2 linked regions of the Pararhizobium sp. A13 genome follow. The protein of the gene in region 1 interacts with the protein of each later gene in a pairwise test. Links are inferred from orthologs where the notes say so. Each region holds a gene or a part of one and is shown in the gene's direction. Other genes may lie near its edges.

Region 1 (14,526 bases):
GTGCCGCTTCGAGAGCCTCTTCTTCCGTCCTGAGCCTGTGTGCCGCTGGGCGGATATGCTCGGAGAGATGTGACACGGTTGCCATAAATCGCTTCCAATCCTGTGAGGGTGGATCATCAGTGGCGGAATGACGAATTTTCGTGAAGGTAGCATATTCTATCGATTTTATGGATATTGAATTTTCTTTCCTTACAGAAGTTTTTTGCCGCCGTCATAGTTGGCGTCATGGTTGGGTGTCTGTCTTCGTTCAAGCCAGATCGTTCGCGAAAGGGCATCCACTCTTCGTTTGTGGGAGCCGACGCGATGACGCGTACACTTATCCTGCCGGGTTTCATGGGGTCTGGAACGGACCATTGGCAGCAGCATTGGTTGTCCGACTATCCCGGCTCGCGCCTGGTGGAGCAGGACAACTGGGACCGGCCGCATCTGGATGCTTGGCTCGTGCGTCTTGAATCTGCTCTCGAAAAGCACGGTGACGTTATACTCGTCGCGCACAGCCTTGGTTGCTTGCTGGCTGCGCATCTTGCAGGTCGGGCATCGGCTGAAAGAATCCGTGGGGCGCTGCTTGTTGCGCCCTGTCATCTCGACAGGACAGACCAAATCCATCCGGATGCCATCCGCTTCGGGTCGATGCCGGAAAAACGATTGCCGTTTCCAAGCCTTGTCATCGCGAGCCTGAACGACCCTTATATGCCGTTCGAGCAATGCCGGCACTACGCGTCCGTTTGGGGCAGTGATCTGATCGATCTTGGGTATGCCGGACACATCAACGTGGCAAGCGGATTTGGGCGTTGGGTGCATGGTTATAGGCTCGCGTCCCTCTTCCAGCGCGATGGTTCGGACGGGATGCCCGGGACGGTATCAAGGATCGGTTCGCACCGCCCGTTCCGGGGAATAGTTCGGGACAGACGATTGCTGTCCTAGAGCCGGCTTCCCCAGGGAACGAAGCGCCGTTCGATCAGTCGCGCAACGGTTTCCAGCAGAAAGGCGATCGCGGCGATGGCAAGAATGCCGCCGATGACGACGTCGGTGACCAGAAATTGGGCGGCAGCCTGAATCATGAACCCGAGGCCGCGTGTTGCCGCGACAAGTTCCGCGGCAACCAGCGTAGACCATCCCGCACCAAGCGCGATCCGGATCCCGGTGAGTATGGAGGGCAGGGCGCTCGGAAGCGTGACATGCCGAAGAACCTGGGTGGGCGTGGCTCCAAAGGAGCGGGCGGCGTTGATCCTGTCGCTCGAAACAGACTTCACCCCCGCCACTGTCGAGAGGATGATCGCCGGCAGCATGGCGAGCGAGATAACAACGATTTTCGAGGTCTCACCGATGCCGACCCAGATGATGATCAGCGGCAGATAGGCAAGCGGCGGCAAGGGTCTGAGAAATTCCACGATAGGGTCGAAAATCCCCTTGCCGACTTGGCTTGACGCAATGGCGAGACCAACGGGAATGCCGATAGTGACAGAGGCAAGCAGGGCTGCGAAAATCCGCAGCAGGCTGGCCAGCGTGTGCTGCGCCAGCGTCGAATCCACGAAACCCGTGGTAGCGAGATTACCAAACGACACGGCAACGGTCAGTGGCGAGGGCAGGAAAACGGGCGAAACCACCTGATAAGAGGATAGCGTCCACCAGCCGGTGATGAGGAGGGCAACGGTCCCTACAGATACCAGGCCGGTCGGAGTGATGAGGCGCGCTTTTGGGCCGTTATCGTCCGCTTTTGCGATCGCGCCGGCGGGAGCCGGAGTTTCCATCGGCAGCGTCATGCGGCGTGCTCCGTCCTTGTGTCGTGAATGAGGTCTGTCAGTCTGTCGTGCAGTGTCTGGAAGGCGGGATCCTTCTTGATCGACCGGGCTGCTCTGCCATCGAGCGCGGCTCGTCCGAAGGATACGGGGATGTCGGCGGTGATGCGGCCCGGATTGGGCGACAGCACGATGATCCGCGTGGCAAGGAAAAGCGCTTCCTCGATGCTGTGGGTGATCAGCATGACGCCGGCCCGGCTGTCCGCCCAGACGCCCAGAAGGAAGGATTGCATCCTTTCCCGTGTCAGCGCATCGAGGGCGCCCAAGGGCTCGTCCAGCAGAAGGAACTTCGGTTCCGACGCGAGTGCGCGGGCGATGCCGACGCGCTGCCGCATGCCACCGGACAACTCCCATATCTTCTTTTGGCCCGCGCCAGCCAGTCCCACATGGGCGAGCAGTTGTTCCGCCACTTTGTGCCGCTCTGCCACGGCCATCCCTCGCAGCCGCAGCGGAAAGGCGATATTGTCGCGGGCATCGAGCCAAGGGTAGAGCGCGTCGTCCTGAAAGACCACCGCGCGATCAGCGTCGGGCTTTGTAACCGGCTTGCCATCCACCGCGATACGGCCCTTTCCGGGCGTAAGGAAGCCGGCGGCGAGATTGAGGAGGCTTGTCTTTCCGGAGCCCGAGCGGCCTATAACCGCAACGAATTCGTCGGAGCGGATACTGAGATTGATGGAATCGAGAACCGGCCCCGCGTTTCCATTCGGCGCGCCATAGTCCAGGGAAACGCCTTCGAAAGTAAGAGAGCTCACGGCAAGACCTTTTCGGAAGGGCCGAGCGTCGGCGGGGACGCCCGGCGAGTGCGTCATTTTCAGAAAGAAAGTTTGACTGCTTCCTCGACCCAGCGGGTCGAGACGTAGGGCGCATAGTCCGGAAGGACCGACGGGATCTTGCCCTGTTCCAGAAGGAAGGCCGATGTCTCGGCGACCGCCTTAACGGTGCCGCCGCCCAGCAGTCCGGTGCCGGCCTGTTCTTCGAGCGAGGGGAAATAATAGCCCTTGAGCAGCGCCGGAACCTCATCCTGTTTGGCGCCGGTCAGTTTCGCGATCTTTTCCGCCTGCGCCGATGTGCCGTTCCATCCATCTGGATTGGCGCGATAGGAGGCATAGGCATCGCCGGTAACTTTTACGAAGGCGGTAACGATTTCCGGATGGGCTTCAGCAAAATCCTTGCTGACGATCCAGGCATCGAATGTCGGGCCACCCCAGTCGGCGACATCCGCCGAGGTCGCAAGTACTGTGGCCGATTTCTTCAGTTCGGTCAGAACCGGATCCCAGACATAGGCGCCGTCAATGTCGCCACGCGCCCAGGCGGCCGCAATTTCCGGCGGCCGCAGGTTGAGAATCTCAAGCGACTTCGGATCAACGTTCCAGTGCTTTAGCGCGGTGAGCAGGCTGTAATGCGCGGTCGAGACGAAAGGTGTGGCAATCTTTTTGCCTGCCAGTTCCTCCGGCTTTGTAACACCCTTGACAGCCAGTGCTTCCGCTTCGCTGATCAGGCCGACGACGAAGATCGTCTCGATCCCAAGCCCCCGGCTTGCCGCGGCCGCCAGCGGTGACGAGCCGACATAGCCGATATCGAGCGATCCCGATGCAATGGCGGCGATCACGTCGGCGCCGCCGTCGAATTTCTGCCAGTTGATCTTGGCTCCCGTCACCTTCTCATAGGTGCCGTCGGCCTGCGGTACGCGCGATGGTTCGACGATGGGCTGGTAGCCGATGTTGACTGTCACATCGGCGGCATAGGACGAGCCGATATTGGCAGCGATGAAAACGGCGGCTGCGGCCACCGATACGAAAAGACGTCTTGTGATGGACATATTGATCCTCTTTGCCGTTCGAGACTTGTCGTTTCCGGCCCGGACCCCATGGTGTGATAATCGGAAACGTCACCATTAACATCACTTAGTCGATATATTTAATGTAGATATAATGTTCTCTGAATGCCTGTCTTTTCGCAATGATGTTCTAAAGTTCAAAAACGGAACATTCCGCCGGCCCGAAGCCACCAACAAGATGTTCGAACTGGTCGGAACGCGCTCGACGCACACGGTCTTGACCGCCATTGGCGCAACGCCGCACCCGCACGCCGCACGATCCGGTCCGCTGGAAATATGATTTCCTCAACGGCGAGAAGCCGCCGCTCCATTCCTGGAGCTGACCAATAGCACGGACAGGGGGTGGGCGATCCGCCGTCTTTCCTGTCCGTCGACTACCGGTGCACTGGCAAGGCTGAAAGCTGCGCGCTGTCTAAGGCACGGGGGCCGGCGTTGCTTGCCATCAGTCTCAGTTTTCCCGAGGGAAGCATATTCTATAAAATAGATAGATATTAATATCTAATTGTTCGCCCGTCTTCACAGCGGCCGCTACGCTGCTCTCTCATCGAGATTTGCGCAGGGGGCGCACTGAAAAGGGGACGAAAATCATGAAGTTCTTTAGTTCGACACTGCTGGGGCTTGCCGCCGCAATCAGTCTGGGACTTTCCGCAGCATCCGCCGCGGAAATCTCCGAGATCCGGATCGACTGGGCAACATACAATCCGGTCAGCCTGCTTCTGAAAAAGGAAGGCCTGCTCGAAAAGGAGTTCGAGAAGGATGGGATCAGTGTCCGCTGGGTGCAGTCTGCCGGTTCCAACAAGGCACTTGAGTTCCTCAATGCCGGTTCGATCGATTTCGGTTCGACCGCTGGTGCCGCAGCACTGATCGCGCGGGTCAACGGCAATCCGGTCAAGTCGATTTATGTCTATTCCCGGCCTGAATGGACGGCGCTGGTGACCCGTGCGGACACGGGCATCGCGTCGGTTGCCGATCTCAAGGGCAAGTCGATCGCCGTCACGCGCGGTACCGACCCGCATATCTTTCTCGTGCGCGCACTGGCGGATGCCGGTCTCTCGGAAACTGATGTCAAGCTGGTGCTGCTGCAGCACGCGGACGGCAAACTTGCTCTGCTGCGTGGCGACGTCGATGCCTGGGCCGGCCTTGATCCGCTGATGGCGTCGGCCGAGGTCGAGGAAAATGCCGCATTGTTTTACCGCAAGCCCGAAAACAACACGTGGGGCGTTCTGAATACCAGCGAGACTTTCGCCGCCGAGCATCCGGATATCGTCAAGCGCGTCATCGCGGCCTACGAGCAGGCCCGGCAGGACGCGGTTGCCGATCCGGCCGCGCTGAAGGCCGTGCTGGTCGAAGCCGCAAAGCTGCCGGAAAACGTGATCGCCAAGCAACTGGAGCGCACTGACCTGACCCAGCTAACGATCGGTGCTCTGCAGCGCGAGACGATCGCCGCCGCCGGCAAGGCGCTCCAGAGCGCTGGCGTTCTGCCGGCCGATGTGAACATCGATGCGGTCACGGCCGAACTGATCGACGAGCGCTTTGCAGTCGGCCAGAGCCAGTGAGGTTCGCGTTTTCATGACGGATACAGCAGAAACAGCCCGTCCCCTTGTGATCCCGATGCCGCAGGCCCCTGCGGCATCTTGGATATCGGCGGCCGGCGCACGTGTCGCGGTCGCATGGGCCGTACCGGTGGCGGTTCTGCTTATCTGGGAGGCTTCGATCGCGTCTGGCCTTTTCACCGGGCGGCTGATGCCGCCACCATCCCGCGTCATGGCAACGCTGTGGGGTCTTCTGCTATCTGGCGACTTGCTCAGCCATATCTCGATCACGACATTGCGGGTGATCCTCGGCTTCGGTCTGGGCACGGTTGCCGGAACGATCGCGGGAGCTGCGACCGGTTATTTCGGTCCGGCACGCCGTCTGCTTGATCCCACCATCCAGGCGCTTCGCGCGATCCCGTCGATCGCCTGGGTTCCGCTCTTCATCCTGTGGTTCGGCATCTTCGAAACGTCGAAGGTCATGCTCATTGCCGTCGGCGTTTTCTTTCCGGTCTATCTCGGCGTCTGCGGCGCGCTGCAGTCCGTCGACCGCAAGATTGTCGAAGTCGGACGCATATTCCGCCTCTCGGGTTTTGCGCTCGTCCGGCGAATCCTGCTGCCGTCAATCCTGCCGTCCTACATCCTGTCACTGCGGTCGGGGCTGGGTCTCGGCTGGATGTTCGTCGTCGCGGCGGAGTTCATGGGCGCTTCCGAGGGGCTGGGCTACCTGTTGGTCGATGGCCAGCAGCTTGGCAAGCCGGATCAGATCATCGCGGCGATCATCACCTTTGCGCTCATTGGCAAGGCGACTGACAGTCTGCTTGTCGCCGCCACGGCGCCACTGGTGCGCTGGCAGGACAATTTCCGGCGGGAGGGTTGAGATGCTGTCATTGCGCAACGTCACGAAGGTCTATCCAAATGGGGTCCATGCCCTCGACCGGGTGTCAATCGACATCCAGCCGGGACAAATAACCGCGGTCATTGGTGGGTCGGGTTGCGGCAAGAGCACGCTCCTGCGGCTGATCAGCGGACTTGACACGCCGAGCGCCGGGTCGGTTTCGCTCGACCGGGAGACGATTTCCAGCCCGCACCCTTTGATAAATCTGATCTTCCAGGAGCCTCGACTTCTGCCGTGGCTCACGGTGTCGGACAATGTCGGTTTCGGCCTTGCCGATATCGACGCGGATGAGCGCCGCCGGCGGGTTGCAAAGAGCCTGAAGACAGTCGGTTTGGCTGACCTTGCCGACCGGTGGCCAAAGGAACTGTCAGGCGGGCAGGCACAACGCGTTGCCATAGCGCGTGCGCTTGTTACGCAGCCGGGGGTTCTTCTCCTCGATGAGCCCTTCTCCGCTCTGGATGCCTTCACCCGCGCCGACCTGCAGAAGCATCTTCTTGACATCTGGGCGGAGGCCAAACCCACGCTCGTTCTGGTAACCCACGACATCGACGAGGCACTGATACTGGCTGACCGCCTGATTGTCATGCAACCTTGGCCAGGTCGCATCTACAAGGAATTGGCAGTTGATATGCCGAAATCGCGCGATCTGGCCTCACCGGGTTTCGAGGCAGCCAAACGTAGTTTGTTGAAATTGCTTGATACCACTTTAACGGCGGCTTGATCGCCTCAATGAGCTCGGCCGCTATTGCTGAAACGCGTTTCGAGGCCGGCAAGGCTACGAAGTTCGGGGTGCCGAAGTGGTATTCACGATGCGGCTCCTGCATCCAGAAAATCATTTCGCAGAAGGATCGTCGATCAATAATAATATACTTTGTACGTCGATTTTATAGCTAATAAGCTTCAGTTTCGATGAGCGACTTCGATGCAAGAAAGGTGTGGTTTTGGTCAATTCTGTCCTTGGTGCGCCGGGCACGTCTGTTTTTGAGTCCATGTCGCGTCTCGCCGCCGAGACGGGTTCGATCAATCTCGGTCAGGGTTTTCCGGAAGGGCTTGAACCACCGGAGCTGATCGAGGCGGCCATTCAGGCGCTTCGCGATGGACCGCACCAGTATCCGCCGATGATGGGGCTGCCGTCGCTGCGTCGTGCCGTTGCCGACAATGCGCGGCGCTTTCTCGGCCTCGAGGTCGACTGGGAGCGCGAAGTTCTGGTGACCTCAGGCGCGACCGAGGCGCTCACCGACACTTTCCTCGCGCTCTTGAACGCAGGCGATGAGGTCATCGTGCTAGAACCTGTCTACGATGCCTACGGCGCCCTCATTCGCCGGGCCGGCGGGGTTCCCGTTCCGGTGCGGCTTGCGCCGCCGGAATGGCAGCTGCCGCGCGACGAACTGCAGATGGCGATCACGCCGCGGACGAGAATGATCGTGGTCAACAATCCGATGAACCCGATTGGCAAGATTTTCGACGCTGCAGAACTGGCGTTTCTCGCGGCGCTGGTGCGTCGCCATGACCTCGTGATCGTTGCAGACGAGGTTTACGAGCATCTCGTCTTCGACGGCAATTCCTTCACATCCTTCCTGTCGCTGCCAGAAATCCATGATCGTGTCGTGCGGATCGGTTCCGCCGGAAAGACCTTTTCGGTAACCGGCTGGAAAGTGGGCTACGTAACCGCCGCGCCGGATCTCCTCGGGCCTATTTCGCGCGCCCATCAATATGTTACCTTCACCACGCCGCCGGCCTTGCAGGCCGCCGTCGCCGTCGGCCTCAATTTGCCAGACAGCTACTTCGAAGGTCTGCGCCGCGACCTCGCAGCCCGGCGCGATGTGCTCGTTGGCGGTTTGCGCCGCGCGGGCTTCCATGTCTCCGATGTCTGGTCCACCTATTTCGCAGTCGCGGATATCGGCGCTTTCGACCCCGAGAAGGATGACCTCGCCTTCAGCAGCCGTCTCACGCTGGAGGCTGGCGTGACGCCGGTTCCGGTGTCCTCGTTCTACGGCGCGCGCGACGTAACCAGTCATGTCCGCTTCTGCTTTGCCAAGACCTTCGAAACCCTGGAGGAGGCGGTCGCCCGGCTCGCCCGCTGGCGCGAAGGCCAGAGCTGGAAGGCTGCTTCGTGAGCACGCATGTCACCTCGTCCGGCCTTGCCGCTGCCCTTGTGGCGCTGAAGGAGCGCTTTGGCGAGAACGTCGTCACCGGGGCTTCTGTGCGCGACCTCCATGCCCGCGACGAGAGCCATCATGCGGCCGTATCGCCGGATGTCGTCGTCTTTGCGGAAACCACGCAGGACGTTGCCGACCTAGTCCTCATCGCCGCCCGCTACACCGTCCCCGTTGTGCCGTTCGGCGCGGGTTCCGGCCTTGAAGGCGGCGCGATCCCCGTTCATGGCGGCATATCGCTGGACACGTCGCGCCTTGACGGCGTGCTGGAAATTCGCCCCGACGACATGATCGTGCGCGTCGGCGCCGGTGTGCGCAGGCTCGCGCTCAATCATGCATTGCGGGAAACCGGTCTGTTCTTCCCCGTCGATCCCGGTGCCGATGCTTCGATCGGCGGCATGGTGGCGACCGGTGCCAGCGGCACGAATGCCGTTCGATTCGGCACCATGCGCGAGAACGTGCTCGGCCTCACGGTTGTCACCGCAGATGGAAAGATCGTCCGGACCGGATCGCTGGCCCGAAAGTCCTCTTCCGGCTATGACCTCACCCGGTTGCTCGTCGGATCCGAGGGGACACTCGGGATTGTCACAGAGGCGATACTGCGGCTGCATCCGGTACCCGAGGCGCTCTCAGCCCATGCCGGATTTGCGACCCTGGCCGGCGCCGTCGCCGCCGTGACGGATATCAAGCGTCTCGGGCTTGTGATCGGCCGCGTCGAGCTATTGGACGAACCGCTGGTCGCGGTCATCAACCGTCGCGGTGCGCTGTCGCTGGCGCCACTGCCGACACTGTTTTTCGAGTTTCACGGCCAGGCCGAAGAGATCGGCTCTCTGTCTGCGACGATTGCTGCCATCGTTGCCGAGCACGGTGGGACGGCACTTGTCTGGGCTCGTGATCGCGCCGCGGCGCAACAGCTCTGGGAGATCCGCCGTGTGGCACTGTCCTGGGCGAAGGCGGAGCGTCCTGGCGCGCACTCCTGGCCGAGCGATGTCTGTGTGCCGATCTCGCGGCTTGCCGAGGTTATCCTCGAAACCCGCGCAGACGTGGATCGCAGCGGGCTTACGGCATATATCGTCGGCCATGTCGGCGACGGCAATTTCCATTGTGTCTTCATGCATTTGCCGGGCGAGGTGGACGAGGTTCACCGTCTCGCGGACCGCATCGTGCTGTGTGCGCTTGAAGCCGGCGGCACCGCCAGCGGCGAACACGGGGTCGGCCTCGGCAAGCGCGCCTATCAGGAGCTTGAACACGGCCGGGAAGCCGTTGCCCTGATGCGCCGGCTAAAGGCGGCTTTCGATCCGCACGGCATTCTCAATCCGGGGAAGGTTCTGCCCGACCCCGCCGATCATCCAACCGCACACTCCTGAAGGATATTTCATGCGCCGTTCATCCACCGTTCTCACTGCCCTGACTGCCCTGGGCCTTCTTTTCGCAGGCTCTGCCTCGGCCGAAACGATCCGCTTTGGGGTCACTGCTGGGCCGCACGCCCAGATCGCCGAAGCACTCGTGCCCGTCGCCAAGGCAAAGGGCCTCGATGTCGAGGTCGTCGAATTTTCGGATGGCGCGCTGATCGATCCGGCAACCGACGACGGCGACCTCGATGCCAACGGCTTCCAGCACACGCCCTACCTCAACCAGCAGAACAAGGATCGCGGCCTCGCAGTTGCTGCCGTCGGCAGCAAGACGGTGCTCCTGCCCATGGCCGGCTATTCGCGGAAGGTGAAATCCCTTGCCGAGCTTCCCGACGGCGCGCAGGTCACCATCCCCAACGATCCAAGCAACCTCGGCCGTGCACTCAAGCTGCTCGAAGCCGGCGGCCTGATCAAGCTCACGCCCGGCCTCACCTTCAACGCCACCGAGCTGGACATCATCGACAATCCGAAGAACATCAAGATCATCCCGCTGGAAACCGCTCAACTGCCGCGATCTCTGGAGGATGTCGATTTTTCGGTCATTACCTCGCATTTCGCGCTGTCTGCCGGCCTGAAGCCGAACCGTGACGCCATCCTGGTCGAGGATCAGCTGTCGGATTATTTCTGCCTGATCGGAGTTGCCGAAAAGAACAAGGATGCGCCTTGGGTCAAGACCCTTGTCGAGGCCTACAAATCGCCGGAAGTGAAGGCCTTCGTCGAAAAGACGTTCGAGGGCAACGTCATCGCGGGTTGGTAAGGCCGTGACAGCAACCGTTCGCCACTTGCCCCTTCCAGCCGAAACGGATGCCGTCCTTGCCGATGGCGTGGCCAACGCGCCCGCGTCGGCGGAACCGTTGATCCGGATCGATGACCTGACCAAGGTCTACGACGTGAAAACCGGCCCGGTTCTCGATCGGGTCAACCTCACGATCGGAGAGGGCGACATACACGGCATTATCGGGCGCTCCGGGGCCGGCAAGAGCACGCTGGTGCGCTGCCTCAACGGCCTCGTTCAGCCGACATCGGGCAAGGTCGTGGTCTCCGGACTGGAGATCAGCCGGCTGTCTGGCGCAAGCCTGCGGACCGCGCGACGCGACATTGCCATGATCTTCCAGCATTTCAGCCTTTTGTCCTCGCGCACGGCTGCCGGCAACATCGCGCTGCCGCTCGAGATCGCCGGGGTGCCGAAGGACGAAATTCGTCGCCGTATTCCAGCTCTTCTCGACCTGGTCGGGCTTTCGCAAAAGGCTGACGCCTATCCTTCGGAGCTTTCCGGTGGTCAAAAGCAGCGCGTCGGCATTGCCCGTGCGCTGGCGCTTGATCCCAAGGTGCTGCTCTCAGACGAAGCGACGTCGGCGCTCGATCCGGAGACGACCGAACAGATTCTGGCACTCCTCAAGGACATCAACCGGCGGCTTGGCCTGACGATCGTGCTGATCACCCACGAAATGGACGTCGTGCGCCAGATCGCAAGCCACGTGACCGTGCTTGAAGGTGGAAAGCGCATTGAGACCGGTCCGACTTTCGACGTCTTCGCCTTTCCCAAATCCGCCGTCGCCCGTTCCTTTCTGTCGAGCATCGTCGCCCAGGATCTGCCGCCGCAGGTACAGCAGCGCCTGCTGCCGTCGCCGGTCGCGGAGTCCGACCCGGTCTTGCGCATCGTCTTCACCGGTGAAGCTGCCCATGATCCGGTCGTGGCAGCGCTCGTCGAAAAGTTCCACATCCGGCCGAACATCCTGCATGGTCGCATCGACTATATCGATGACCGTCCGCTCGGCATCCTGACCCTGATCGCTGAAGGCGGCGCCCCCGTCATCGATCGGGTGCTTGCCTATCTTTCATCCCTCGGACTCTACGGAGAGGTCATCGGACATGCTGTTCGACCTGCTGCCGCCGGCGCTCGCCGGTCTCCTTCTTGATTCGCTGCGGCAGACCGTCACCATGGTGGCGGTTGCTGCGTTGTTGTCGACGCTCGTCGGTCTGCCGCTCGGCATTCTGCTGGTGGTGACGGCGCCGGGCCAGTTTCTGGAGCGCCCCGTTTTTAACCGCATCGCCGGCACGGTGGTCAATCTGGTGCGCTCGACGCCCTTCATCATCCTGATGGTGGCGATCATTCCTTTTACACGCCTTGTCGCTGGAACGACGGTCGGCACGTTCGCAGCCATCGTGCCCCTCACCGTCGCGATTATCCCTCTTTATGCCCGTCTTGCCGAAACGGCGATGCGGGAGGTCGATCAGACACTGATAGAGGCGGCGGAAAGCATGGGGGCGACGCCGTTGCAGATCATTTGCAAGGTTCTCCTGCCGGAAGCTTTGCCAGGCATCGTCGCCGGCCAGACGGTCACGCTTGTCAGCCTGATCGGCTATTCTGCCATGGCCGGCACGGTCGGCGGGGGTGGCCTTGGCGATCTCGGCATCCGCTTTGGCTATCAGCGTTTCATGCCGGAGGTCATGGTGGCGGTGGTCGTCACTCTGGTCGCCATCGTTCAATCGATCCAGATGGCTGGTGATTGGGCAGCCCGCAGTGTCAACCACCGGGTCGCCCGCGGCCGCGGCAGCACGTGACCGATGTACAAACGGGCTGCGCCATAGTGGCCCAAATTCCGTTCATTCAACCGATGAGACAGCCAGATGACCCTCCATTCCCATCCAGTCCAGACACACCTGCCTACGCTCGACTTTTCGCGCTTCCATGGAACGGCCTCAGAGCGGGACGCATTCATCGCCGAACTGCGCAAGACGCTGCATGACCATGGTTTTTTCTACCTGACGGGACATGGCGTCGATACCAAGTTGATCGCCGATGTCGTCGCGACCGCCAAGCGCTTCTTCGCGCTGCCGCTCGAGCAGAAGATCGAGATCGAAATGGTGAAGTCGCCGCATTTCCGCGGCTATAATCGGGCGGGCCTGGAGCGGACGCGTGGCGAACAGGACTGGCGCGAGCAGCTCGACGTCAACACCGAGGGCGAGGCAGTTGCAATCGGCCCGGATACGCCGGCCTGGCACCGTCTTCTCGGCCCGAACCAGTGGCCGTCGGCGCTGCCGGAGCTGAAGCCGCTGCTGCTTGCCTATCAGGCGGAGGTCACCCGCATCGGTATCGATGTGCTGAAGGCGATTGCCGTGGCGCTCGGCCAGCCGGAGGACGTTTTTGCGCCGATCTATGAGCCGCAGCCGTCGCAATTGCTGAAGATCATCCGCTATCCGGGCCGCGACGTGGCAGAGACCGATCAGGGCGTCGGGGCACACAAGGATGGTGGCTTCGTGACCGTGCTGCTTCAGGATGTGACGCCAGGCCTCAGGGTGCGTACGGAGGAGGGGGTGTGGATCGAGGCGCCGCCGGTTCCAGGCACGTTCATCATCAATACCGGCGAACTGCTTGAACTCGCCACAAACGGCTTTGTGCGGGCAGACGTACACGGCGTGGTTGCGCCGCCGGCGGGTGCCGAGCGCTTCTCGGTCGCCTTCTTCCTCGGTGCCCGATATGACGCCTCGATTCCGGTCATCGATCTGCCCGAAGAGTTGCGCGGGTCGCAGCGCGGCATCACGGTCGATCCGCTGAACCCGATCTTCCGTGAAGTCGGCCAGAACCACCTGAAAAGCCGGCTCCGTTCGCATCCAGACGTCGCGCGCGCGCATCACGCCGATCTCCTCGCGCCGGAACAGCGCGAAGGTTAGGGGTATGCACCGAGCACGATCGAAACGGGGAACCCTCCGCATCATCTTCCATATTCGATGATGGACAGGCCTGCAAAGACGGGCGTCGGCAAGCGGATGCTACGACGGACGATGTTCGCTCACTGAGGGCGTTGCGCGCTACGCATCAGCCTCCGCCGTCACGCCGCCGACCGCAGCTTTCCCGCGTTCGTAAACGGCATGATTCGAGGCACTGCTTGCGCATAGGAGTCGTAATCGGGGAAAGTTGCCCGCAACACCCGTTCCTCGTTAACCATGCGTCGCAGTTGGATCAGCCAGTGGATGACGCCAAGTGACACCGACCAGATCGACAGGTTCATGGTGATGAGCCCGATCACCGCGATTTCCTCGGTGAGATAGAGCGGGTGACGCACGATGGAGTAGGGGCCGCTGGCGACCAGTGTTCGCGCTTCAGGCATGATGCTGAAGGCGCGGCCCAGAAAAAACAGCACATAGACCGAGGCAAGAAGTCCGATGATGGTCAAAGCCAAGCCTAACGAGCGAGTAGCAATGGACATTTCAACGGGCGGCAAATACCCGGCGACGACGACCAAAAGGAAGGTGCCCGCCATTGCTGTGATGTAGCCCTCCGTGCTTTCAGCCGAGCGGAGCGGAGGGAGGCGGGTAATTGTAACGACACAGATCATTCCAAGGAACAGCACGGACGCAAAACTGGCTGCTGCAGTCACTACGTCGATAGACGTCAGATCGGCGCGCGCGAAAGTCTGCTGAATGAAAATCACCCGGGTTATCAGCGCCGGAATGAAGTAGAGACAGATGCAGACCCTGCCGGCGATGTCAGCAACAGCCAAATATCGACTGTTCATTGGTGCCTCCCCAGGATTGTTCGGAGGCCATCTTGGCACGGTTGCAGTGAATATCAACGGCAACTGTATAAATTAGTAAACTCGCCTGGAGCGGACGCGGCGTATGATCTCGGCATGAGAGGACAAGCAGGCGAGAGCGGCCAAGATTATCAGAGCGGTCCCGAGCAGTGTTGTCGGGATCGGAAGCGACCAGTAGCTACTCCCCGGCAGAGACGGTCCAAGGCCACTTGCCTCAGGGCGGTTTGCGCCGGTGTTGGCAAGGATCAGCACAAGCAGCGCAACATGGGCATGAACGAAGCGCGTCCTAGGAAGCCGTTTCGGGAGCAATGCGAGATACACACCACAGGCTGCGAGGGACCCCAGCGCGGCGAT
Region 2 (14,608 bases), on another replicon or contig:
TTCGCCGAGGATAGCGAAAAAGCCGCGAACGGCGACCGTGACAATCTAGGTTAGGAACGAAATTAGGAGCCGGTTCAGTCAACCGGCTCCGTCAATACAATCAGCTACCTAGCTGAAGAAACTGGTTCCCCGGGCCGCGACGCGAATGTCGCGCCGGAAATCCGAAGGCGGCATGCCGGCAATCTGCCGGAAAGCCTTGTTGAAGGCACTCACCGAACCGAAGCCGCTATCCAGCGCCACCTGCAGAATGCTGTCGTTGCAATTTATCAGCATGGCTTGCGCCCGCGAAAGGCGCAGCAGGGTCAAGTACTTGATCATCGTCATACCCGTCGACTTGCGAAACAGGTTCATGGCGTATTTCGGATGCAATCCGGCTGCTGCGGCGATATCGACTGCATCGATCTCCTCGAGAAAGTTGGCAGCGATGAAATCGCACATGCGCTCGACGCCGGACGACGGCGAAACCGAGGAGTTCTCGGCCGTGCATGCCTTGCCGGACGAAACGATCGTGTAAGGCTCCATGAACATTCGCTCGACGCGCAGCAGCAGTTCTTCCACCGCATGCTGGGCCTTTATCTCGTCTCCGGAGTTAGCCCAGCTACGCCAGCGCGGAAAGTTACGGTCGTCGGCACAATCCGTCTTGGATGTAAGCATCGTAGCGCCGCCCATCAGCATTGCCGAGATTGCCGGCGGCAGCCGCATGCGGAAGAAATGCACCAGTGGCAGATGAGCGCCGGCATAGATGGAATCGTCGGAGGACTCGTCCATCCTGTGCGGCTGCCCGCCCCAGAACAGACATATCTGTCCGGCGCCGAGCCTGAGATCATGGTCGGCCATGCGATAGTGCACCGAGCCTTGCATCACGTAGTTTACTTCGATCTGCGCATGCCAATGCGCGCGCAGCATAGTCGGGGGATGGGCGTGGAAGAAATGCAACCGGGTTGGCATGCCCTCGATGCTGCGGGCACCCGGCTGGTTGATCGCTCGTTCGACCATCTTACTTTCCGCCAAATCCACATTCCCTTTGTACGAGACAGATTTTCGCCCGGTGATAATGTGCCCATGTTCGCTGAAGGACGACAATTGAAAAAGGGAGGTTTTCAATGTGCTTCAAGTGTTTCCGGCACGTCTCGATCTCCAGGGCGATCCCACCAACCAGTTCCCCGCGTCGCCGACAAAGGCCTTCCGGCACGCAGTGGCCGAGGCGAAGCCGACCTTTCCGTCCGCGTGGCTGTCGCGGAGCACCTCTATGTCTATGCCACCTTATCCGGTGAACCGCTGATCATCGGGAGGCCGGAATCGCGCCTGTCGGGCTCTTCGACAGACGCTGTTTCCCGTTCGATGCTGAAGGCACGCGGCTGCGCTGATCAATCCCCAGGACTGACCGAAAAGGATATTCCATGAGCTCAGAACAACCTATCCGTTGGGGTATCATCGGCCCTGGCACCATCGCGCGGACATTCGCAGAAGGGATTGCCCATTCCGCGACGGGCCGCCTGGTGGCCATCGCCACCCGCAATCCGGACAAGCCCCACCTCGGCGAGGACTTTCCGGGCGCGCGCATCGTGAAGGGTTACGACACGCTTGTCGCGGATCCGGGGATCGACGCGGTTTACATCGCCACGCCGCACACCAGCCATGCCGAATGGGCGATCAAAACGGTACGCGCCGGCAAGCATGTGCTGGTCGAAAAGCCGATGGCGCTTTCAGCGTTCGATGCGCAATCGATCTTCCACGAGGCGACAAAGGCCGGTGTCTTCGCCGGCGAAGCCTATATGTACAGGTTCCATCCGCAGACGGCCCGTCTCGTCGAACTGGTGCGGGACGGGACGATCGGCGAAGTGCGGATTATACGCTCGAGTTTCGGCTTCGACATGGGCGGTTATCGCCCTGAGCACCGTCTCTTTGCCAATGATCTCGCCGGCGGCGGCATTCTCGATGTCGGCGGCTACCCGGTCTCGATGGTGTGCATGCTCGCCGGTGCCGCCGAGAACAAGCCTTTCCTCGAACCGCTGACGGTGTCCGGCGCTGCCCGTCTGGGGCCGTCCGGCGTCGACGAGTGGGCGTCGGCGGTCCTCAAGTTCCCCAACGACATCGTCGCGGAGGTGTCCTGCTCGATCATGGCACAGCAGGACAACGTGCTGCGCATCATCGGTTCGAAAGGCCGCATCGAGGTGAAGGACTTCTGGTTCGCCTCGGGCAAGCACGGCGGGGTAGGTCGCATCGACATCATCAGGAGCGATGGACAGCAGGCAATCGAAGTCGAGGAGAAGCGCTATCTCTACTCGTTCGAGGTCGATGCGGTGGGCGAGGCGATCCGTGCTGGCCGCACCCGGTTCACCTTCCCCGGCATGAGCGCTGAAGATACGTGCGCCAATCTGCGCGTTCTCGATCGGTGGCGCGCATCCGTTGGTCTCGAGTACGGGATCGAGACGGCCGCCAGGCGGACCGCCAACATAGCGGGCGCGGCAGTCGTCTCGGGCAAGAACGTCCCCAAACGGCAGATCCCCGGCGTGGCCAAGCCAGCCTCCACGGTTGCGCTCGGCTTCGAGTTCTTCCCGAGTTTCGCCTCTGCCTCGCTGACGCTCGATGCCTTCTACGAGGCGGGCGGAAACCTGTTCGACACCGCATTCGTCTACGGTGCCGGCAAGACCGAGAGCATTTTCGGCGATTGGTTTACGAGCCGCAAGGTCAACCGTGAGGACATCGTCCTGATCGGCAAGGGTGCCCATTCGCCGCTCTGCTATCCGGACGTGATTGCTAAGCAATTGGATCAGTCGTTGGAGCGGCTGAAGACGGATTATGTTGATGTCTACTTCATGCATCGCGACAATCCGGACATCCCGGTCGGCGAATTCGTCGATGCCATGGACGCAGAGGTCCGGCGTGGGCGCATCCGGGGTATTTTCGGTGGGTCCAACTGGACGCGCGAACGCATGGACGAGGCCACCGTCTACGCCGAGAAAAACGGCAAGGCGGCCCCGGCGGCCCTTTCCAACAACTTCTCGTTGGCGCAGATGCTCGATCCCATCTGGCCCGGCTGTGTCGCGGCGTCAGACGACGGCTGGAAAGTCTGGCTGAAGAAGCGGCAGATTCCCAACTTCGCCTGGTCGAGCCAAGGGAGGGGCTTTTTCACCGACAGGGCAGGGCGCGACAAGCATGACGACGAGGAAATCGTCCGGGTCTGGTATTCCGACCGCAATTTCGAACGCCGCGACCGCGCAATCGAACTCGCAAAGAAGCACGGCTGTAGCCCGATCCACATCGCCCTCGCCTATGTCATCGCCCAACCGTTCCCGATCATCCCGCTCATCGGTCCGCGGACTGTGGCGGAAGTGGAAGACAGCCTCAAGGCCATACAGATCACGCTTACTCCGGAAGAGGTGCGTTGGCTGGAAGGCTGATCGATTGGGCTGTGCTCTTTGCGCGCCCTTCGATTGCTGCCACCGCGCCCATAGCTATCGAGGCGTTTCAACCACTTCTGCTTGAAAGGGATTGAATGTTGCAGCAGTCATCAAGGCGGGCGGCCCTGGCTTCTGCATCGCGACAGAGATGCCGAAATTCGCGCATGGGAGATGTTACGGCGTCGTAGCCCGCGTCTTCCACAACCCGATCGAAATGGCGGGCGCGAGCAGATCACGGGACATGACAACGCCTTAATACTGGTCGAGCGCCCGGGTAAGGCTCAGAGCCGCCAATGTGCAGATGGCGCCGGAAATCAGGTAGCCGCCGATGAAGACGATCCCGAAGCTGCTGGCAAGGCCGAGCGCCACCAGGGGCGCAAAACCTGCGCCCAGGAGCCAGGCGAGATCCGAGGTGAGTGCTGCGCCGGTATAGCGGTAGTATTGCGTGAAGCGCGACGAAACGGCGCCGGATGATTGGCCGAAGGTGAGGCCGAGAATGGCAAAGCCGATCAGGATATAGGCGTCCTGCCCCTTGCCCCCGGCATCGAGAAGGAACGGTGCCGAGAAGCTAAAGATCGCGATCAGGATCGCGCCGATCATCAGCTGGCTGCGGCGGCCGATTCTGTCGGCGATCACGCCGGAGAGCACGATGCCGATGGCGCCAACGGCCGCACCGGCAACCTGGACCCACAGAAACTCCGCTGCCGACTGCCCGCCGTTGAGGATGACCCAGCTCAAGGGAAAGATAGTGACGAGGTGGAACATCGCGAAGCTCGCCAAGGGCACGAAGGCGCCGAGTACGACGTCGGTGCTGTGCTTGCTCAGCATCTCGAAGATCGGCCGGGCCTGCAACTCCTGGGCGTCCATAGCCGCGCCGAATTCCTTACTGGCGACGATGCGCAAGCGGGCGAAAAGCGCCACCACATTGATCGCGAAAGCAACGAAGAAGGGATAGCGCCAGCCCCACTCGAGGAAATCGGCCTCGGAGAGACTATTGACGAAGTAGCCGAAGAGAATGCTCGCCAGCGCAAAGCCGATGGGCGCGCCGAGCTGGGGGATCATCGCATACCAGCCGCGACGGTTCGGCGGTGCGCTGAGGTTCAACAGGGATGCGAGGCCGTCCCATGCGCCGCCAAGCGCAAAACCTTGTCCCAGCCGGAAGAGCGCCAGAAGCGCCACGGCCCAGTATCCGATCGTCGCGTAGCCCGGCAGGAACGCGATTGATGCCGTCGAGCCGCCGAGGATCACCAGCGCGATCGTGAGTTTCGTCCCGCGTCCGTAGTTGCGATCGATCCACATGAAGACAAAGGAGCCGAGCGGACGGGCGAGAAAGGCAAGCGGAAACAGTGCGAAGGACATCAGCGTCGCGGCTACCGGATTGGGCGCGAACGGGAAGATCAGCTTCGGGAAAACGAGAATGGAGCCGAGGCCGTAGACGAAGAAATCGAAGAATTCCGACGTTCGGCCGATTACCACGCCGATGGCAATGCTGCCCGGCGACAACGGCTTGTCGTCGTCATGAATGCGACGGGCATCCCGTTCAAGACCAGTGGATGTGGGGTTGACGACCGAACTCATGAACTTCTCCGAGCGATGTGCGCCATGTCCTTCGAGTGTTGCCTAATCGACGTCCAATATCAAGAATTAGGCGAAACGTTCGAAACCCGCGCGAGGTTGCAGACGTCGACACCCATCGGCCTGCCCCAGCGGGAGAGCAGCGAAACCGATAACGCCTATTGCGCTAGTACAAATCTGTAGCGACGGACAGCCAAAAATCTCTATCGCACTGCGACAGAATGCTGCGCTGCGACGAAGCACCTCATTCCCAGTACGACCGCGGCTGTTTATTGCCGACTAAACAGAACGCAAGTTGAGCCCGAAATGCCGACGCAATTCAGTTCCGCCCGACTATCGATCATGCTCATGCTGCCGACCCTCACCGGATGCAACATGGTCGTCATGTCGCCCTCAGGGGATATTGCCGCGCAGCAAAGGGATTTGATTGTCATTTCGACGATCCTGATGCTGATCATCATCGTGCCCGTCATCTGCCTGACGCTTTATTTTGCCTGGCACTATCGCCAGTCCAACAAGGCCGCCAAATACGATCCCGAATGGCATCATTCCACCGGGCTCGAGGTCGTCATCTGGTCCGCACCGCTTGCGATCATTATTGCGCTGGGCGCCATCACATGGGTCAGTACCCACAAGCTCGATCCCTACCGGCCGCTCGACCGGATCGATGCGGCCCGGCGCGTCACGTCCGAGGTAAAGCCGCTGAACGTCGAGGTCGTGGCGCTCGACTGGAAATGGCTGTTCTTCTATCCGGACTACGGGATTGCGACGGTCAACGAACTGGCCGCGCCGGTCGATGTACCGATCAACTTCAAGATCACCGCCTCCTCGGTGATGAATTCCTTCTACGTGCCGGCACTGGCCGGCATGATCTACGCCATGCCCGGAATGCAGACCAAGCTGCATGCGGTGATCAACAAGGCGGGGGAATACCAGGGCTTGTCATCGAACTATAGCGGCGACGGTTTCTCCCATATGCGTTTCAAGTTCCACGGGCTCAATCAGGCGGGTTTCGATGAATGGATCGCGCAGGCGAAGCAGAGCGGCACTATGCTCAATCGCGACGCCTATTTGAAACTTGAGAAGCCGAGCATCAAGGAGCCCGTCCGCTACTATGCCTCCGTCGAGAACGGGCTTTATGACGCCGTTCTCAACATGTGCGTGCGAGCCGGGCAGATCTGCATGAAGGACATGATGCATATGGACATGATGGGCGGCGCGGGCGTCGACAGCCATGGAAACCGGGCCAAGCTGGAGCATGACAACCGCCATACGGAGGGCGGCGGCATTTCCGGCGAAGCTGCGTCCGGCGCCACCTTCCCGGAAACCGGCAACCCTTCGCGCAGCAAAGAGCCGGCCGAGGGCATCGAGGACCGGCAGGAGGAGCCGGAAGCGATGAACCACGACATGCATAAAATGCACTAGGACTTCCCGTGCTCGGCGGCGCCGGACGATCCGGTGCCGGGGGACGCGCAAGGCCCTCAATAGCCCTTGGGCCGCATTTCGAGAGATTTGGACAACACATGTTCGGTGAAACCAGTTTAACTCAGTTCATCTTCGGGCGGCTGTCCTGGGAAGCGATCCCCTATCACGAGCCCATCCTCGTCGCGACCTTTGCGGTCGTTGTGCTCGGCGGCATAGCGATCCTCGCCCTGATCACCAAATTCAAGCTTTGGGGTTATCTCTGGAACGAGTGGTTCACCAGCGTCGACCACAAGAAGATCGGCATCATGTATGTGATACTGGCGTTGGTCATGCTGATGCGCGGCTTTGCCGATGCGATCATGATGCGTATCCAGCAGGCGATCGCCTTCAACGGCAACGAGGGTTACCTCAACCCCCATCACTACGACCAGATCTTCACGGCCCATGGCGTGATCATGATCTTCTTCATGGCCATGCCCTTCGTGACAGGTCTCATGAACTACGTCGTGCCGCTGCAGATCGGTGCCCGCGACGTCTCCTTCCCTTTCCTCAACAATTTTTCCTTCTGGATGACGACGGCCGGCGCTGTCATCATCATGCTGTCACTCTTCGTGGGTGAATTTGCGCGCACCGGCTGGCTCGCCTATCCGCCGCTTTCGGGCGCGGACTACAGTCCCGGCGTCGGCGTCGACTATTACATATGGGGCCTGCAGGTGGCCGGTGTCGGCACAACGCTCTCCGGCATCAACCTGATAGCCACGATCGTCAAGATGCGGGCGCCCGGCATGACCTTCATGAAGATGCCGGTCTTCACCTGGACGTCGCTCTGCACCAACATCCTGATCGTTGCGACGTTTCCGATCCTGACTGCCACGCTCGCGCTACTGTCGCTCGACCGCTACGTGGGGACGAACTTCTTCACCAATGACCTCGGCGGTAATCCGATGATGTATATCAACCTCATCTGGATATGGGGCCACCCGGAAGTCTACATCCTCATCCTGCCGGCCTTCGGCATCTTTTCCGAGGTCGTCGCGACCTTCTGCGGAAAGCGCCTCTTCGGCTACGCCTCGATGGTCTACGCAACCTGCGTGATCATGATCCTGTCCTATATCGTCTGGCTACACCACTTCTTCACGATGGGTTCGGGCGCCTCGGTCAACGCCTTCTTCGGAATCACAACGATGATCATCTCGATCCCGACGGGCGCGAAAATGTTCAACTGGCTCTTCACCATGTATCGCGGACGCATCCGCTACGAAGTGCCGATGCTGTGGACCGTCGGCTTCATGGTCACCTTCGTCATCGGTGGCATGACCGGCGTCATGCTGGCCATCCCGCCGGCCGACTTCGTGCTGCACAATTCGCTGTTCCTCATCGCCCACTTCCACAACGTCATCATCGGCGGCGTCGTGTTCGGGCTGATGGCCGGCCTCGTCTACTGGTGGCCCAAGGCCTTCGGCTACAAGCTCGATCCGTTCTGGGGCAGGATGAGCTTCTGGTTCTGGCAGATCGGCTTCTTCTTCGCCTTCATGCCGCTTTATGTGCTCGGCCTGATGGGCGTCACCCGGCGTGTCAGCCAGTTCGAGGACTCTTCGCTGCAGGTCTGGTTCGTCATCGCCGCCTTCGGAGCCGTCCTGATCGCGCTCGGCATCGCCTCCTTTGTCATCCAGATCATCGTCAGTTATCTGAGGCGCGATCAGCTGCGCGAGACGAGTGGTGATGCCTGGGACGGCCGCACGCTGGAATGGTCGACCTCCTCGCCGCCGCCGGAATACAACTTCGCCTTCACGCCGGTCGTGCACGATCACGACAGCTGGTACGACATGAAGAACCGTGGCTATGAGCGCCCGCTCGCAGGTTTCAAGCCAATCCACATGCCGAGGAACACCGGTACGGGCGTCGTCCTGGCGGGGATCAGCGTCGTGCTCGCCTTCGCGCTGATATGGTACATCTGGTGGCTCGTGGCCATGTCCTTCATCGCCATCGTTGCCGTCTCGATCGGCCATACTTTCAACTATCAGCGCGATTTCTTCATCCCTGCCGAGACCGTCGCGGCAACGGAGGATGCGCGCTCCAAGCTGCTCGCAGAACGGACCTGAGACGATGAGCGAGACCCAAGTCAAAGACCAAACGCCGCAGTTCTACCTGACGGAAGATCATCATCCGGAAAACAGCACCATGCTGGGTTTCTGGCTCTATCTGATGAGCGACTGCCTGATCTTCGCCGTGCTGTTTGCGACGCATGGCGTACTCGGGCGCAATTATGCCGCAGGCCCTTCGCCAGCCGATCTGTTCGATCTCAAGATCGTCGCCGTCAACACCGCCATGCTGTTGTTCTCGTCCATCACCTATGGCTTTGCCATGCTTCAGATGGAGCGCAACGCCAAGATGGAAACCCTATTCTGGCTCGGCGCTACCGGCGTGTTCGGGGCGGTCTTCCTGGCGCTGGAACTCTATGAATTTTACCACATGATACTGGAGGGAGCCGGTCCGACCCGTTCGGCCTTCCTGTCCTCGTTCTTCACGCTGGTCGGCACGCACGGCCTACACGTGACCTTCGGCATGACCTGGCTGGTCACACTCATGGTGCAGGTGAAAAAGCACGGGCTGATCACGGAAAACCGCCGCCGGCTGATGTGCCTGTCGATGTTCTGGCACTTCCTCGACGTGATCTGGATCGGCGTCTTCTCCTTTGTCTACCTACTGGGAGTTCTCGTATGAGTGCGCATCCTCATCAGCCTTCCCACGAAAGCGCGTCGGACACGCATCACGCACACAGCCATGGGCACGGAGCTGGCCACGGATCGCTGAGGAGCTATCTGATCGGCTTTATCCTGTCCGTGATCCTGACGGCGATCCCGTTCTGGCTGGTCATGGACGGCGTTTTGGACAGCAAGCTGGCGACGGCCGTGCTCGTGATGGGAATCGGTGCCGTACAGATTGTCGTGCATATGGTCTACTTCCTGCACATGAACCCGCGCTCGGAGGGCGGCTGGACGCTGATGGCGCTGATCTTCACGCTCGTTATCGTCGGCATCGCGCTCGCGGGTTCACTTTGGGTCATGCATCACCTCAACACGAACATGATGCCGATGACGCACGAGATAATGAAGAACATGCCCTGACGGCAGAATGACGGGCCGAGCGCGATCATGACCATCGATCGACTACAGGGAGAGGCGGAGTCCAGCATTTCACCCTCCCGTCCCCGCCTGGTGCTTATGGGTGCCATGCTGCTGGTCGCCGTTTTCGTTGCCCTTGGTACCTGGCAGGTACAGCGGCTCATCTGGAAGCTTGATCTCATCGCGCGGGTGGAGGCGCGCATCCAAGCGCAGGCGGTGTCGGCGCCGTCTCGCGCCCAATGGGACGCTGTCGGCGCAGAGAAGGACGAATACCGCCGCGTCACCGTGACAGGCGTTTTCGTACACGACAAGACGGTTCTGGTGCAGGCGGTGACGGAGCGCGGCGCGGGCTTCTGGGTGCTGACCCCGATGCGCCGGCAAGACATGTCGACCGTGCTGATCAATCGCGGCTTCGTACCGTCGGATCGTCGCGACGCATCCGAACGCGCGCAGGGCAATATTGCTGGAAACATCGAGGTCACCGGGCTCATGCGCATGAGCGAACCGGGCGGCGCTTTCCTGCGTTCCAACGACCCGGCAAACGACCGATGGTTTTCCCGCGACGTCGCCGCCATCGCTGCATCGAAAGGCCTCGACGATGTCGCACCTTACTTCATTGACGCGGATGCAACGCCTGTTCCCGGCGGCCTGCCGATCGGCGGCCTGACGGTCGTCCGATTTCGCAACAATCATCTCGTCTATGCGCTGACCTGGTATGCCCTGGCGATGATGAGTGCGTCAGGTGCCTTTCTCGTGTATCGTCGGCGGCTTGCATAGCGGTATCGGAAAAAATTGCCCTGCGGGACGTGAGCTTACCGGTGCGGCATGCCTCCTTTTCGCCGAGAGAGCCGAAGGGAGCGATCTGGGAGCAGTCACTAAGAGCGCAGGTTCACGGCAGCCGCGGCACTTCGCAAGGCGGCTCCCGCCGGAGGGGATAGAGCGAAGATGTGGTGCAAACGCTGGAACGGGTGTCATTTCGCCTCCCAGATTTTGCGCCAGGCCGCGAACTCTGAGGGGCGGATCTGATAGCGCGCGAAATTGCCTTCGTGCAGTCCCGTCAGCTCGGCTTCGGCAATCTCTACGAAGCGCCCACGGTCGGCGGGATAGACCCTGTCGCCAGCCGTCCGTGCGTCCGGTGCGCCCACGAATGAGCTCAGCGACGATTTCACGCAACTCGGCGCGACAGCGAAGCCTGAACGGATCAGGCTCGCCCAGCGACTGGCGAACAGCGGCGTAGCGCGCTGCCGAGCGTTCACAGGCCAATACAAAGAGGTCTTTGAGAAGAGCAATCTAGTTCAGCTCGTAAACCTCGAGCACTGCCTCGCTATACGCCCGTCGCGGCACCCTCGGTGTCTTCCCTGCGCCCTAACGCCTAGACGCAAGGATGGTGGTGGTATGCGCAAAATCAAGCCTACGCGCAATTTTCGTTGAGCGTAGGCCTTTTCAGGCGCTAGTTGGGAGAGACTGCGTGTCGAAGCAGCTTGGTCAAGGGATTGGTTTCGCCGACAAGCGACGCGGCAGCACGAAACAGCCCGCCAGAATCTGGCGATGCTGCTGTTCGAACCGCAAGTTAAGATGAAATCCTACCCCCCGCAATCAAATGTAAAGGCACACTCTACTGCCGGTCTACGGTTCGATTCCTTTCAAGCCGGTCGTGATGACCGCTTCACCGCTTCAGGCGAAGTTGCCGTTGATTGACATTAAATCACGGGTCAGAAGTTCGAACCCTTTTGTAAGCATCACTATACCTCGGCAAAGGCGCGAACGGTCATGGCGGCAGCGCCGACGGCCTTGATGGGAATGGCGAAAAACCGGAAGCCGTCGTTCGGCAGGAGGTGCAGATCGCGCAGATTCTCGACGATCAGGATATCGTGTTCAAGAAGCAACGAATGGGCGGGACGAGCGGGGTCGGCGCGTGTATCAACATTGAAAGTATCGACACCCAGCAGGGATGCGCCCCGCGCGATCAACGCGTCGATGACATCACGATCAAGAAACGGATACTGCTCGTAGGTCTCAGTACCCCAATGTCGGTCCCATCCAAATTGCACCAGAACCGCCTTCCCCTTGATATCTTCAGGCAGATCGATGTGTTCGAGGCCAATGCGCGCGCCAGGCTCGGCGGGTGTGGCATCGACCACGATACCCGGCAGAATAAGCTCGTCGAGACGTAGTTCGGCAATATCGCGGCGATCTTTCCAGCGATGCCGCGGTGCGTCGATGTATGTGCCGATGGAGGTCTGGAAGCATACCTCCGTAATTTCGAAGCTCGCCTTGTGATCATAGAAGGGAGCAGATGCCTCATGCGTGACGAAAGGACGAATGCTGGCGGTGAATTGCTTGACCTCGCCATCTCGTTTCAACGAAAATCCTGGCATGCCGTCGGCAAAGTCGTGGGTAAGGTCGATCAGGGGCATTGCTTTTGGGGCCTTTCGGTTTGCGGCTTTGGGATGTGATGTCTGGGACGATGCGTATGTTTATCAGCGCGCAAATATGCCGTCGAAATCACGGAAACCCTTTACTTCGATTGGATTGCCGCTGGGATCGAAGAAGAACATGGTGCGCTGCTCGCCCGGTTCGCCGGCAAAGCGGACGACCGGCGGGATGTCAAAGTTGATTTGAGCTGTCTGAAGGCGGTTCGCCAACGCAAACCAGTCATCGAGCGGCAGCACCACGCCGAGATGTGGCATCATGACCATATGGTCGCCGACCTTGCCGGTTCGGGTGACGGCGAATGGTGTGCCGAGATGCAAGGAAATCTGATGCCCGAAAAAATCGAAATCTACCCAAGTGTCCGTACTGCGGCCTTCCCGGCAGCCGAGGATATCACCATAGAAGCGCCTCGACGCGTCCAGATCGGTCACGTGATAGGCAAGATGAAAGGCAGAGCGCATATGGATTCTCCTTGACGATGCAGGTTAACGAGCTCATTCCGGCAAGGCAGAACGAGAGCCAGTGTTCAAAATGGCGGACAGGATCTCGACACAGTGCAAAAGCTTTACATCGGAAAATGCTGAACCGATGACCTGGAGGCCTATCGGCAATTCCCCGTCCCTGCGCATGAGCGGAATATTGGCTTGAGGAAGGCCAAATGCGGTCCAAAGCCTTATGAAGTCTGACGTTCCCGTAGCAGCCAAGCCGACCGGTGCTACGTGGGCGCAGCTCGGCGCAATCACGGCATCATAAGGCTCGATAGTGGCGTGCAGAACAGAAACGAGCAACCCCAGCCGGTTCCGCGTCGTAACTTCATTCTCCCAGGAAGTCGTCGACGCGCGCTCAAACATTTCGGCAAGCTGCGGGCTCATGGATTTGGCGGAGGCCGCTTGTTCCTTGTGGAGCGCCCTGGCACCTTCGCAGTCGTTTATGATCTGGTGATCATGGGCAACTGCTTCGAAAGCCGATGGAAGAACAAGCTCGTCGACGTCATGGCCACGCACTGCAAGAGAGAACGCGGTCGCCTCGATAGCTTGGCGAACATCTGGGTCGGCCAAGCCCCAATACGGCGTTTTACAGAAACCGAGTTTCAATCGCTGATTGGGCGCAACGTACTTCGGTAACCCCTGGATCAAGACACGAGCAATCAGGCTCAGATCTCGCGCGGATGCACCATACCAGCCCACCGTGTCAAAGCTGGGTGCAAGGGGCTTAACGCCTTCCAGTGAAACCAGGTTCTGCGAGGGTTTGTAAGCGTAGAGCCCGCAATAGGATGCCGGCTTGATCAGAGAACCCGCGGTCTGCGTACCGAGCGCTCCGGCAAAAAGGCCCGCCGCGAGGCCCGCCGCCGATCCCGCACTCGAACTGCCCGGTGTTCGTGATAGATCATGTGGGTTGCGGGTAGGGCCGGTATGCATGAACGCAAATTCGGCAGTAGCTGTCTTGCCCATAACGACCGCTCCCGCTTGCCGGAGAAGAGCGACCGCATTGGCATCCCGCGAAGGTCGATTATTGCGATAGATCGGCGAATTGAACTCTGTCGTCCAGTCAACCGTATCGAAGATATCCTTGACACCGATCGGGACACCCGCAAGCAGTCCCTTTTCAGGACTTCTGTCTATACGATCGGCTTGTTCGACCACCAGCTCGTGATTGAAGGCAGCGAACGCCTGGATGTCAGGCTCTTTCATCAAAGTCCGGGCGATGAAGTCTTCGGCCACAGACCTCGCCGTCAGGCGTCCTGCACCCACTTCGAGAGCAATAGCTGTCGAATCGTGATCGAACTTATGAACGAAACCGGTCACCGTCGCACCCCAGATTGTAAAAGCTCTTGGGGAAATGTGCTGTTATCATCAGCGCATTTCCATTCACCGAATTGCGGTTAATACGAGGAGTGCGCGCCGTTTGCGTAATTGTGCGATTCCTGACCTTTGATCGGTGGATTGAACACGCTCACGAGCCGCATGTCTGTGTGGGCACGAAGAACGTGTTTGTCGTGTTTGTCCAAAGCGTAGAGCGTTCCCGGCTCAAGTGCCCAGATATTGCCGTCGTTGTCTTGGATCTCGCCGCGGCCTTCGATGCAATAGCATGCTTCAAGGTGGTTGCGGTATTGCTGATGGGATTCGCTACCGGCGCGTACCGTCGTCTCCATAAGCGCGAAGCCAAGTCCGTCGCGCTCCAGAACGAACCGTCGGCTCAACCCGTTACCCCAATCAACATCTCGTTCTGTCCCTATGAGCTCTGCCAGCGTGCGTACGAACATCGTTCACGATCCCCAATTCGTTCTTAAAGCAGCAGCTAGTTGCTTTTTCACACCCCAATTTGACAAGTTGCACGGATGAAATAAAGCAGATAGATCGAACATATTTGTTAGGAAATCAGACAAATGAATTCCTCCCGAATTCCGCCATTTGTTGCCCTTCGGGCAGTGGCATCCGTTGCAAGGCTGCAAAGTGTCACAAAGGCGGCGAAAGAACTCAACGTCTCCCATTCCGCGGTCAGCCACCACATAAAGGCTGTTGAGGGCTGGTTCGGACGGTCCCTGTTTCGACGCGATGGTCGCGGCATATCGCCCGGTGAGGATGCCGTGACGCTCGGGCAGGCTGTCGAGGACGCTCTCGCGCAGTTGTCTCAGTCCTGCGCGGA

Evidence for each region.
Region 2: the proteins of WI754_RS17675 (region 1) and cyoB interact in binary tests that used the Escherichia coli proteins (3 or more experiments, as listed by UniProt). The link is inferred for Pararhizobium sp. A13 from one-to-one orthologs.

The regions. Positions count from the first base shown.
Region 1 is NZ_CP149510.1:3,587,362-3,601,887, reverse strand. What follows is about bases 6,269-9,095. They hold WI754_RS17675 (aminotransferase), read left to right. Parts: upstream 6,269-7,007; coding sequence 7,008-8,183; downstream 8,184-9,095. Other genes in these bases: WI754_RS17670 (FAD-linked oxidase C-terminal domain-containing protein), read left to right, coding at 8,180-9,095; WI754_RS17680 (ABC transporter ATP-binding protein), read left to right, coding at 6,269-6,787. In the rest of the region: WI754_RS17720 (SfnB family sulfur acquisition oxidoreductase), read right to left, coding at 1-85; WI754_RS17715 (alpha/beta hydrolase), read left to right, coding at 304-924; WI754_RS17710 (ABC transporter permease subunit), read right to left, coding at 921-1,763; WI754_RS17705 (ATP-binding cassette domain-containing protein), read right to left, coding at 1,760-2,551; tauA (taurine ABC transporter substrate-binding protein), read right to left, coding at 2,611-3,618; WI754_RS17690 (aliphatic sulfonate ABC transporter substrate-binding protein), read left to right, coding at 4,224-5,192; WI754_RS17685 (ABC transporter permease), read left to right, coding at 5,248-6,048; more of WI754_RS17680, read left to right, coding at 6,050-6,268; more of WI754_RS17670, read left to right, coding at 9,096-9,589; WI754_RS17665 (MetQ/NlpA family ABC transporter substrate-binding protein), read left to right, coding at 9,600-10,391; WI754_RS17660 (methionine ABC transporter ATP-binding protein), read left to right, coding at 10,489-11,553; WI754_RS17655 (methionine ABC transporter permease), read left to right, coding at 11,507-12,199; WI754_RS17650 (2-oxoglutarate and iron-dependent oxygenase domain-containing protein), read left to right, coding at 12,266-13,309; WI754_RS17645 (isoprenylcysteine carboxylmethyltransferase family protein), read right to left, coding at 13,468-14,154. UniProt on the Escherichia coli protein: Shows aminotransferase activity with methionine and histidine as substrates, and to a lesser extent also with phenylalanine.
Region 2 is NZ_CP149511.1:385,407-400,014, forward strand. What follows is about bases 6,096-9,004. They hold cyoB (cytochrome o ubiquinol oxidase subunit I), read left to right. Parts: upstream 6,096-6,502; coding sequence 6,503-8,506; downstream 8,507-9,004. Other genes in these bases: cyoA (ubiquinol oxidase subunit II), read left to right, coding at 6,096-6,404; cyoC (cytochrome o ubiquinol oxidase subunit III), read left to right, coding at 8,511-9,004. Also shown: WI754_RS23355 (helix-turn-helix domain-containing protein), read right to left, coding at 109-1,017; WI754_RS23365 (aldo/keto reductase), read left to right, coding at 1,401-3,404; WI754_RS23370 (MFS transporter), read right to left, coding at 3,657-4,982; more of cyoA, read left to right, coding at 5,286-6,095; more of cyoC, read left to right, coding at 9,005-9,128; cyoD (cytochrome o ubiquinol oxidase subunit IV), read left to right, coding at 9,125-9,532; WI754_RS23395 (SURF1 family protein), read left to right, coding at 9,560-10,306; WI754_RS23400 (hypothetical protein), read right to left, coding at 10,501-10,818; WI754_RS23405 (cyclase family protein), read right to left, coding at 11,272-11,946; WI754_RS23410 (VOC family protein), read right to left, coding at 12,010-12,423; WI754_RS23415 (amidase), read right to left, coding at 12,457-13,767; WI754_RS23420 (ectoine synthase), read right to left, coding at 13,845-14,225; WI754_RS23425 (LysR family transcriptional regulator), read left to right, coding at 14,349-14,608. UniProt on the Escherichia coli protein: Cytochrome bo(3) ubiquinol oxidase is the terminal enzyme in the aerobic respiratory chain of E.coli that predominates when cells are grown at high aeration.